4 regions of the Paenibacillus sp. MDV22-iso6 genome follow, and region 2 is predicted to be linked to each of the others. Evidence: riboswitches for the same ligand, from Rfam matches in the RefSeq annotation. Region 2 holds a riboswitch; each other region holds the start of a gene.
The links. A riboswitch is a leader RNA that binds a small molecule or an ion and turns the genes downstream of it on or off. The one in region 2 is predicted to bind thiamine pyrophosphate.
Positions count from the first base shown of each region.

Region 1: it holds a riboswitch for thiamine pyrophosphate, as region 2 does, so the genes downstream of both, AC4PM4_RS23105 (ABC transporter substrate-binding protein) here and AC4PM4_RS06345 (ABC transporter ATP-binding protein) in region 2, are expected to answer to the same signal.
Region 3: it holds a riboswitch for thiamine pyrophosphate, as region 2 does, so the genes downstream of both, tenA (thiaminase II) here and AC4PM4_RS06345 (ABC transporter ATP-binding protein) in region 2, are expected to answer to the same signal.
Region 4: it holds a riboswitch for thiamine pyrophosphate, as region 2 does, so the genes downstream of both, AC4PM4_RS24380 (thiamine phosphate synthase) here and AC4PM4_RS06345 (ABC transporter ATP-binding protein) in region 2, are expected to answer to the same signal.

Region 1 is NZ_JBZVDZ010000008.1:303,100-305,275, reverse strand. Features, by position in the region: gene AC4PM4_RS23105 (ABC transporter substrate-binding protein) at 124-1,164, opposite strand; TPP riboswitch at 1,386-1,498, opposite strand; gene AC4PM4_RS23100 (NAD-dependent epimerase/dehydratase family protein) at 1,644-2,176, opposite strand, start outside.
Region 2 is NZ_JBZVDZ010000002.1:7,925-10,100, reverse strand. Features, by position in the region: gene hisC (histidinol-phosphate transaminase) at 1-886, shown strand, start outside; TPP riboswitch at 995-1,097, shown strand; gene AC4PM4_RS06345 (ABC transporter ATP-binding protein) at 1,272-2,039, shown strand; gene AC4PM4_RS06340 (ABC transporter permease) at 2,026-2,176, shown strand, end outside.
Region 3 is NZ_JBZVDZ010000001.1:509,204-511,379, forward strand. Features, by position in the region: gene AC4PM4_RS02190 (NAD(P)/FAD-dependent oxidoreductase) at 1-302, shown strand, start outside; gene AC4PM4_RS02195 (hypothetical protein) at 311-601, shown strand; TPP riboswitch at 648-746, shown strand; gene tenA (thiaminase II) at 868-1,539, shown strand; gene AC4PM4_RS02205 (hypothetical protein) at 1,583-1,801, shown strand; gene AC4PM4_RS02210 (GNAT family N-acetyltransferase) at 1,819-2,115, shown strand; gene AC4PM4_RS02215 (TetR/AcrR family transcriptional regulator) at 2,165-2,176, shown strand, end outside.
Region 4 is NZ_JBZVDZ010000009.1:150,888-153,063, reverse strand. Features, by position in the region: gene AC4PM4_RS24385 (ABC-F family ATP-binding cassette domain-containing protein) at 1-298, shown strand, start outside; TPP riboswitch at 432-541, shown strand; gene AC4PM4_RS24380 (thiamine phosphate synthase) at 881-1,450, shown strand; gene thiO (glycine oxidase ThiO) at 1,456-2,176, shown strand, end outside.

The sequences.
Region 1 (2,176 bases), on a different contig from region 2:
ATTTTTTTGATTCCCTTCTCCAAAGGGAAAATCCGGTGATAAAGGCGAACGCTTCGCTTTTTCACGTTATTTCTGTCCTCTTCGTCATCGTGTAAATACTAAGTTCGTTTTATATGGATAATTTTATTGGGGTAAGAACTCGTTTGTATATGCTTTGGATACATCTACCTGCTCATCGAGCAGTTTTTTGCTAAACATCCAATCCGTGTAGTTCTGCCATACTTCCTGCTTTTGCTCACCCCAGCGTGGTGCGTCATCCTGATATTTTGGACTCAGCCACTTCTGGCTTGCGAGTACAAGATCCTTATCCAGATCCGGTACGGCCTTGATCAGAATGTTGGCAGCGTCTTCGGGATGTTCAATCGCGTATTGATATCCTTCGGAAGTCGCTTTCAAGAACGCTTTAACCAGCTCGGGATCGTTCTGAATCGTCTTTTCATTGGTAACGAGTACAGGTGTGTAGTAGTCCAGTGAATCGGAATAATCTTTCACATATAACATGTCGATCGGTTCCCCGCGCAGTTCGGCTTCAATGCCCGTCCACGCGTAGAAGATCCAGGCAAAGTCGATATCGCGTTTCACAGCGGTGAAGAAGTCTGCATCGCCCATGCTAATATTTTTTACTTTGGATACATCGGCGCCTTCGCCTTCCATAATGGACTGCATCACAGCTTCTTCCACCGGAGAGCCCCAGCCACCATAGGTTTTACCTTCAAAATCTTTGGGGGATTTGATGTTCCGGTCCACCGGAGCGGCAAATCCGGACGTGTTATGCTGAATGACTGCAGCAATGGACACGAGCGGTACGCCCTGTGTGCGGGCCTGGGTCACACTCTCCTGATAACTTACGCCAAAAGGCACTTCGTTCGAAGCCACCATTGTATCCGCGCCTCCGGCACCTGGTTGTACAATCTCGACATTTAAGCCTTCAGCTTTGTAAAAACCTTGATCTACGGCCGCATACAGTCCGGTATGATTCGTATTTGGTGTCCAATCCAGCACCACTTTAATGTCCTTGAGGGCTGCGTTGTCACCTTCATTGCTGTTTTCGGTGTTGCTGTTGCCATTTTCTCCTGAAGGTGCAGCTTCTTTGCCGCCACATGCGGCCATAGCCACGAGTAGTACGCACAAGAGCATTAGGCCCATCATTTTACGCCATCTCATCTTCATTTCTCTCCTTCATGTTGTCCGGCCAGTGGCGCGGGGTACTCCTTGGCTTCATATCCAAGCTTCTTGCATAAATCGACAGATTTATACCAGCTATGATCCGGATGACGTCACTTTTTTTAGCTCTCTGGCTATATAAAAGAACATTAAAAAAGCGCCCCGTTAATCCGGGACGCGTGCAGGCGTTAGAGATGTGGCACTCAGCAAAGAGGCTGGGCCAATTCGATATACTCCGATTCCTACGCTGGCATGATCCAGATCAGGTCTAAGGGTCAGTATCTTGGTGGGATACACTCTCAGCCGGCCTATTCCGACTCCCCTGGGAAACTATGAAGTTACGGGCATTACTAGGTGTAATTATAGGCCAGAGGCCCACGCATGTCCAGTCAGGAACTGGATAGGGGCACGTATGAATGAATCAAAGAGGCCATTATACATGCGTATAACGACCTCTCTAGATGTGTGATTTTCAACAATTATCGTGGCGAATCATATAAGGAAATCTGACTGAGTGCAAAAGCATCGGATTTCGGGTCATAGCCTACCTGTTTCTGAGTGGTTTCCAGATTCAATCGTTTAAACCGATTATTCGAGATCCCATGCAGTATGGTGAAGGGCTCCAGATCTGTAGTTGTAATTGCTTTGAACATCAAATCACACAAGTCAGCCGGACTAATATACGCGCTCATATCCCTTGCCTCCAGCGCGGGTCCATCCGGTTGGAAATCATCATATGCACCTATACGTATTGCTACACTTTGTAAACCTTCGGTATATGCAAAATAGGAAGCGAGCGATTCACCAAAACATTTGCTAACTCCGTACAAATTCCGTGGGCGTGTCGGCATGTCCGGATAGACTTGAGCATCAATGGGATACCCCTCGATCGTCTGTGCACTGCTTGCCAGAATGACTCTCCGCACACCTTGGTCCTTAGCTGCACGGAATACATTAAATGTACCTTTGATATTGATGTCCAACAACGATTCATAGAATCCGGCATGCGGGG
Region 2 (2,176 bases):
GCGTGACAAACTTGCGGAACGTCTGGGTGTGCGTACCTCCCAACTGGTATTTGGCAGTGGTTCATTCGAGCTCCTTACCCTTACCGCCCAAGCCTATCTTAATCCCGGCGAGGAATCACTCATTCCAGTGCCCTCCTTTAACTGGTATAAGGGCGCTACGCTGCTGGCAGGCGGGGTCATTCATGAAGTGCCTTTGGTCAACCATTCACTGGACCTGGAGCAATTCCGGCAACGGATCAATGCTTCTACCCGAATTATCTGGCTGTGCAATCCGAATAATCCAACCGGAACCATTTTCACGGCAGATGCCCTACTTGGTTTACTCGAACATGTTCCCTCCCATGTCGTGGTTGTCCTGGACGAAGCGTATTATGAATTCGCGGAAAGTGAAGATTATCCTGATACGGTTAAGCTGCTGGAGCAGTATAATAATCTGATTATTTTGCGGACCTTCTCCAAAATATATGGACTTGCTGGCCTGCGAATTGGATATGGCATCGGGAATGAAAGCATTATTGAAGGCATTAACCGGGTCAAGCTGCCCATCAGTCTGACAGCCACATCCCAAGCCGCTGCTTTGGCCAGCCTGGATGATCATGAATTTGTTTCTCACTGCCTGCACTACAATCGTCAAGGAAGGGAAACGTTAATGCAGTCCTTTGATCAGTGGAACTTACCCTACATCCCTTCCGAAACAAATTTCATCATGGTTGATCTGTTGCAGGATAGTGGCCCGATTACCCAAGAATTGTTGAACAGAGGCATCTCTGTTCGCGGCGGTGCCGAATTCGGTATGCCTACCTGGCTTCGGATTACGATTGGCACACCTGAGCAGATTGCCCGGCTGATCGGTGAGCTTGATTCACTGTTACATTCAAACGATTAGAATCCTAGGTTACTTTCCTAACTCACATCACGCACACTTCTTTTAAGCCGCCCTCTTTACATTCCACTTGCATGTGATATATGCTGAACACACAACTGCATATCTTGAACATTGCACTAGGGGAGCCTTGCGGCTGAGACGAATCGAACGATTCGGACCCTTTGAACCTGATCTGGATCATACCAGCGGAGGGAAGTGGAGCGGCCTCTCAGTAAGCGGATTTTTTCATGTTGATGATGAAATTTAATGTGAATTGAACTTACAGACCCACTCATTTCTCCGGAAATGGGTGGGTCTTTTTCGCGTTCTGCGAGCAGATCAGAAGGTGTAATTAAAGATCCCGCGGTTTGAAGTTGAATTATGAATACAAGGGGGACGGAACGAGATGGATAACGATATAACCATTCACAACATGAGCTACGCTTTCCCGGGAAAAAGGGATTCCCCCGTGCTCTCCAATGTGTCGATGACTGTAGCCAAAGGAGAATTCGTTTCGCTCATCGGTTCCAGCGGCTCCGGTAAAAGTACCCTCTTCAAGCTGCTGGCAGGCTTGCTTGAGCCAACACACGGAACCATTGACATTCCTTGGGTTCAAGAAGGAAAGCGACTGGGGCAGGTGGCCTACATGCCACAAAAGGACCTCCTGTTATCCTGGAGAACCGTCATGGGGAATTGCATGCTTCCCTCTGAACTGGCTGCAGGTCGGCAGGATAAGATAAGGATTCGAGCAGATATCCTGGCTGGCCTCGACAGATTTGGCTTATCCGGCCACGCGCATGCTTACCCGGACGAGCTTTCAGGTGGCATGCGCCAGCGTGTCGCGCTGCTTCGTACTTTGCTGACAGGTGGCCAACTTATGCTTCTGGATGAACCATTCGGCGCACTCGATGCCCTGACCAAACGGGATATGCATCGCTGGCTGCTGGAGCTATGGGAAGGCCTGGGCAAAACCGTGTTGTTCATCACACATGACATTGAAGAAGCCCTGCTGCTCAGTGATCGGATTATCCTGTTAACTCCGGTGGGCCAAGGTCAACAGCTGCAGGATCTGTCGGTACCTTTAGCACGTCCAAGACATTCGGACATGATCTACGAACCGGCTCTCGTTCAGATGAGACGACAACTGGAGGAACAATTGCATGCAAGACGGTAACTTGAGAGATAGCATGAAGCATAGCATAAGAGGTTGGCTTGCCCGTTATGGTCTGTTTCTTTTGCTCATGATCTTGCTGCTTGTCATCTGGGAGTGGATTGTGCGTATGGGGTGGGTGCCTTCCTTCATCATTCCAG
Region 3 (2,176 bases), on a different contig from region 2:
GAGTAACCGCAGGCGGAATGCAGGAAATTTTGAATAAAGGATTGGAACTGGCTCCAGGTTTAGCCGATAGCACGTTTCAGGAAGTAAGAGTAGGTTTCCGTCCGTTTACACCAGGTTTTCTTCCGGTAATGGGTGCTGTTCCTGGTTGGAATGGCTTAATCACAGCCAACGGGCTTGGTGCGTCTGGGCTAACGATGGGGCCTTTTATTGGAAGTCAACTTGCCAAATTGGCTCTGGGTATGAAATTGGATATCGATATTCAGCCATATGACCTTGGAAAAGCAATGGATCATCAGAAATGAGGTGAACGATGACGTATTCACAGCGCTTAACTCACGGTAACTCATCAGACATTATTTATCTGGAGCACCAGATTGGCATCACCGAGGAGGAATTAGCAAAAGCCGAGGAAGAGCGGAGGGGTTACGAATCGGATTTAAACAAGTTAAAGACGTCTCCGGCGTATCATTCAAATTCAGCGACGAACGTCTCTAATGAGCAAAAATGGGTAGATGAGTTAAACAAATTGCAAAGTATGATTAAGGATATCCGCACCCGACTTAAGAAGTTGCAAGAAGATTTAGGGGAACTTGAAGATTAATAGGAATGGATTGACATTTGGAAAAACACATGTTGTAATAAGCCTGAGCTATTTGCAGGGGGACTGTTTGCAGTTGAGAAGGTTAAAACCTGACCCTTTGAACCTGTTAGTTAATACTGACGTAGGGAGCAAATGACATGTACTCATGTTATTTTGCCCTTGCCGAAAATAGGACAAGGGCTTTTTGGTCTGCATTTTGGATGACAGAACGCGATAGCTGGATGTGAAGCGGGAACATTATAATTTTAATATAAGGAGAAATGATCATGTCATTTTCAAGAACGTTAAAAGATAAGTCCAGAACCGTATGGGAAGATGGATACAACCATCCTTTTTTACATGAAATGGGGAAAGGCACACTGGATCAGGAAGCGTTTAAGTTTTATCTTCTTCAGGACTATACATATCTGATTGAATATGCGAAGATTTTTGCCATGGGTGCGGTGAAGGCGACAGATGAAAAACTGATGACGAACTTTACGGTGATTCAACACGCTATTCTGTACGAAGAAATGGATTTGCATCGAAATTATATGAATGAATTTGGGATTACGCTGGATGAAAATCATGCTGTCAAACCCTCTCTTTATAACAAGGCCTATACGTCGAATATGATGAGTGTTGCACAAACAGGTGGGGTTGCCGAAATCATCGCCGTCATTTTCCCTTGTGCGTGGACGTATTACGACTATGCCACAAGATTAAAAGAACAATATCGAGATTCATTAGAGGGCAATTTCTATCAGACTTGGATCGAAAATTATGCAAGTGATGAATTCCGCGACTCATTCGAATGGTTCTATGATACACTGGATGCATTATGCGAACATAAAACCGAGCAGGAACTGGAGGCCATTGAAGACATATTCAGAAGAAGTGTTGAATTTGAATATCTGTTCTGGGATATGGCTTATAAACGGCAACTCTCGTACTTCTGATGAATGCAATCTACTACAACCAGAGATAAGGATGAACATACAGATGGACAATCGTGGGGAACGCATCTATTTACGATTTTTGAACGTGGAAGACGCTGCTGAACTACTGGATTTGCAGTTCCGAAACCGGGCTGTTTTCGAAGAAATATCGGCAAGCGAACGATCGGATACATTCTATACATTGGAGGGTCAGGTCGCCCTTCTTGAAGGTGGAACAAGGCGAGGGAAGAAGGGAAACGGTACTCTTTCGGGATCTTCCTGAACCATACGCATGAGCTTATTGGGGAGATCTCTCTGTTCGAACTTGAACTGGATTCCACCACCAAATGGATTGTTGGTTATGTGCTCGATCAGGTGCAGAATGGCAAGGGATATATGAGTGAAGCCCTTCAGCTAGCACTGGATTTTGCTATGAATGAAGCGGGCATAAAACGAGTAGAGGCAGGTGCGCTGCCCGACAATGCCGGATCGATTCGAGTGCTTCGCAAGGCGGGCTTTCAGGAGACGGACCGGCAGAATATTAAAATCAAGGGGATTTGGAAGGAACATATGATGTTTGCAGTGGATTTGCAATAGGTTATTAGATATCGTAACGTGAACCACCTAAATCATCCAGGGGGAACTTATGAATAAGCGG
Region 4 (2,176 bases), on a different contig from region 2:
AGTCCGGGGCCATCTCGCACGTTGTGGATTAAAAAATGAGCATATCACCCGCCCGCTTAACGCGCTTAGTGGTGGTGAACAAGCCAAGGTTCGTTTATGTAAGCTTCTGATGCGTGAAAGTAACTGGATTTTGTTCGATGAGCCCACAAACCATTTGGATGTAACCGCTAAAGCAGAGCTGAAACGTGCCCTGCAGGAATTCAAGGGTACCGTGCTGCTCGTATCCCATGAACCTGAATTTTATGAAGGTTGGGTAACCAAAACGTGGGATGTTGAAGCTTGGTCCGACAAACAATAGTTTCTACGAAATTCTTTGCACCAGAAACAGCAACTTCGTTAACTACATGACTTCAGCAATGGTGAACAACGTAATTCATGGAAATGTACGGTGACAAAAAAAGGTGTCTATGGTAACATAGGCTACAGCTTCATATGAACACTAGGGGGGCCGCACGATGCGGCTGAGATGGAAGAATGCGATTCCGGACCCTTTGTACCTGATCTGGATCATACCAGCGTAGGGAAGTGGCGCGTTTCAGCTAATGACAAAGAGCTTTATCGTTGACTTTGCGATATGGCCTGCAAGATGAATCATGCAGTTCTATGTATACAGCGTTGCGACTATGGATGGTTTCTATAGTTGTTGTGCGTTATGTATAGAGTAATTGCATGCGACAGTCATTCAGTTGATCCATGAATTTTAAATTCGTGGCCACTCCCCTACGGGAGTGGCTTTTTTGTTGTTGTATATCAGCTTAAATCATGCAAGAGGAGGGCGAATAGGACGGTAATCTTCCACGAACATGTAATAACAAGATCATTCGAACTGCATGTGGTTTCACCAGGTACAGGAGACTTGGGCTCTTTTCTGAATATTGCTATGGGTATATGGCGGTGGGTCGATTATATCCACATTCGGGAAAAAAAGCTGACCCTTGAAGAACAGATGTATTGGGCGCAAGGTCTAAAAACACAAGGTGTTCCATCTGACCGAATCATTATGAATGGCTCAGATCAGCTGGATCAATATGCTTCAATTGGTGGTGTGCATTGGGGTCAAGCAGTTACTCGCAGCTATGATAAGGATGAGTTGAGGAGAGTCGATCGGCTGCGCGTAGGCATATCGGTTCATTCTCTGGAAGAAGCAAAAGTTGCAGAAGAACAGGGAGCGGATTATCTCTTTTATGGGCATGTCTATGCTTCAAATAGTAAACCGAATTGCGAACCCAGAGGGCTAAGTGCGTTAGCTGAGGTATGCTCTAATGTTTCGATTCCCGTGATCGCGATTGGCGGGATTAGTCCTGAGAATATTGCTGCCATTCGAACTGCTGGTGCTAGAGGAGCCGCTGTAATTTCAACGATTTGGACGACCGATAAGCCGGAAGTAGCTGCCGCTTCATTGCGACAGGCGATCACGGATTCAGACAAGTACGCCGGACCAAGGAGATGAAGATCTTGAGAGAGGAAGCAAGAAGTCGAAGCAGGAATCGTTCAGGCTATCATCCAGGAATAGTTTCGGGAAGTAAAGTTGGAGCGGAAGTTGGAGGCAAGCTTCATGCAGAAACCATTATTGTAGGTGGAGGAGTTATCGGATGTGCCATCGCATGTGAACTCGCTACTCGAGGCCATGACGTTCTTTTGGTTGAGCGGGCGCGGATCGCTGGGGGAACTTCCTGTGCAGCCGCAGGCATGCTTGCGGCTGATAGTGAGGAATTCACTCATGCTGTAATGGCAAAGCTTGCACGGCAGAGCAGAGCTTTGCTTCATGAGCAGAAGGAACGGATCAGTTCGCTTAGCGGAGTGGAAATGGGGCTGCAACAGCATGGCTTTATTACTCCTTTTCGTTCATACAGTGAAGTCAGCAGTTACAAAAATAATCGATCGTCTACCTTATCTACAGAACATATTTGGTGGGATCGTATTTCTGTCCAGCAGGAAGCATCATGGTTAAACAGGGATACGTATGGAGCATATTACAGACCTTCCGAGAGCGAGGTTCTTCCTGTCAACTTAACGCAGGCTTATGTCAGATCTGCTCAAGCCATGGGTGCAAGGGTGATGGAAGGTGTACAGGATGTCCGTTTGCATACGGATGTGAATGGTGTGCAAGGAATCGAGACTTCAATAGGAACGATGACATCGAGAAATGTAATTATTGCTACAGGGTTACATGGTG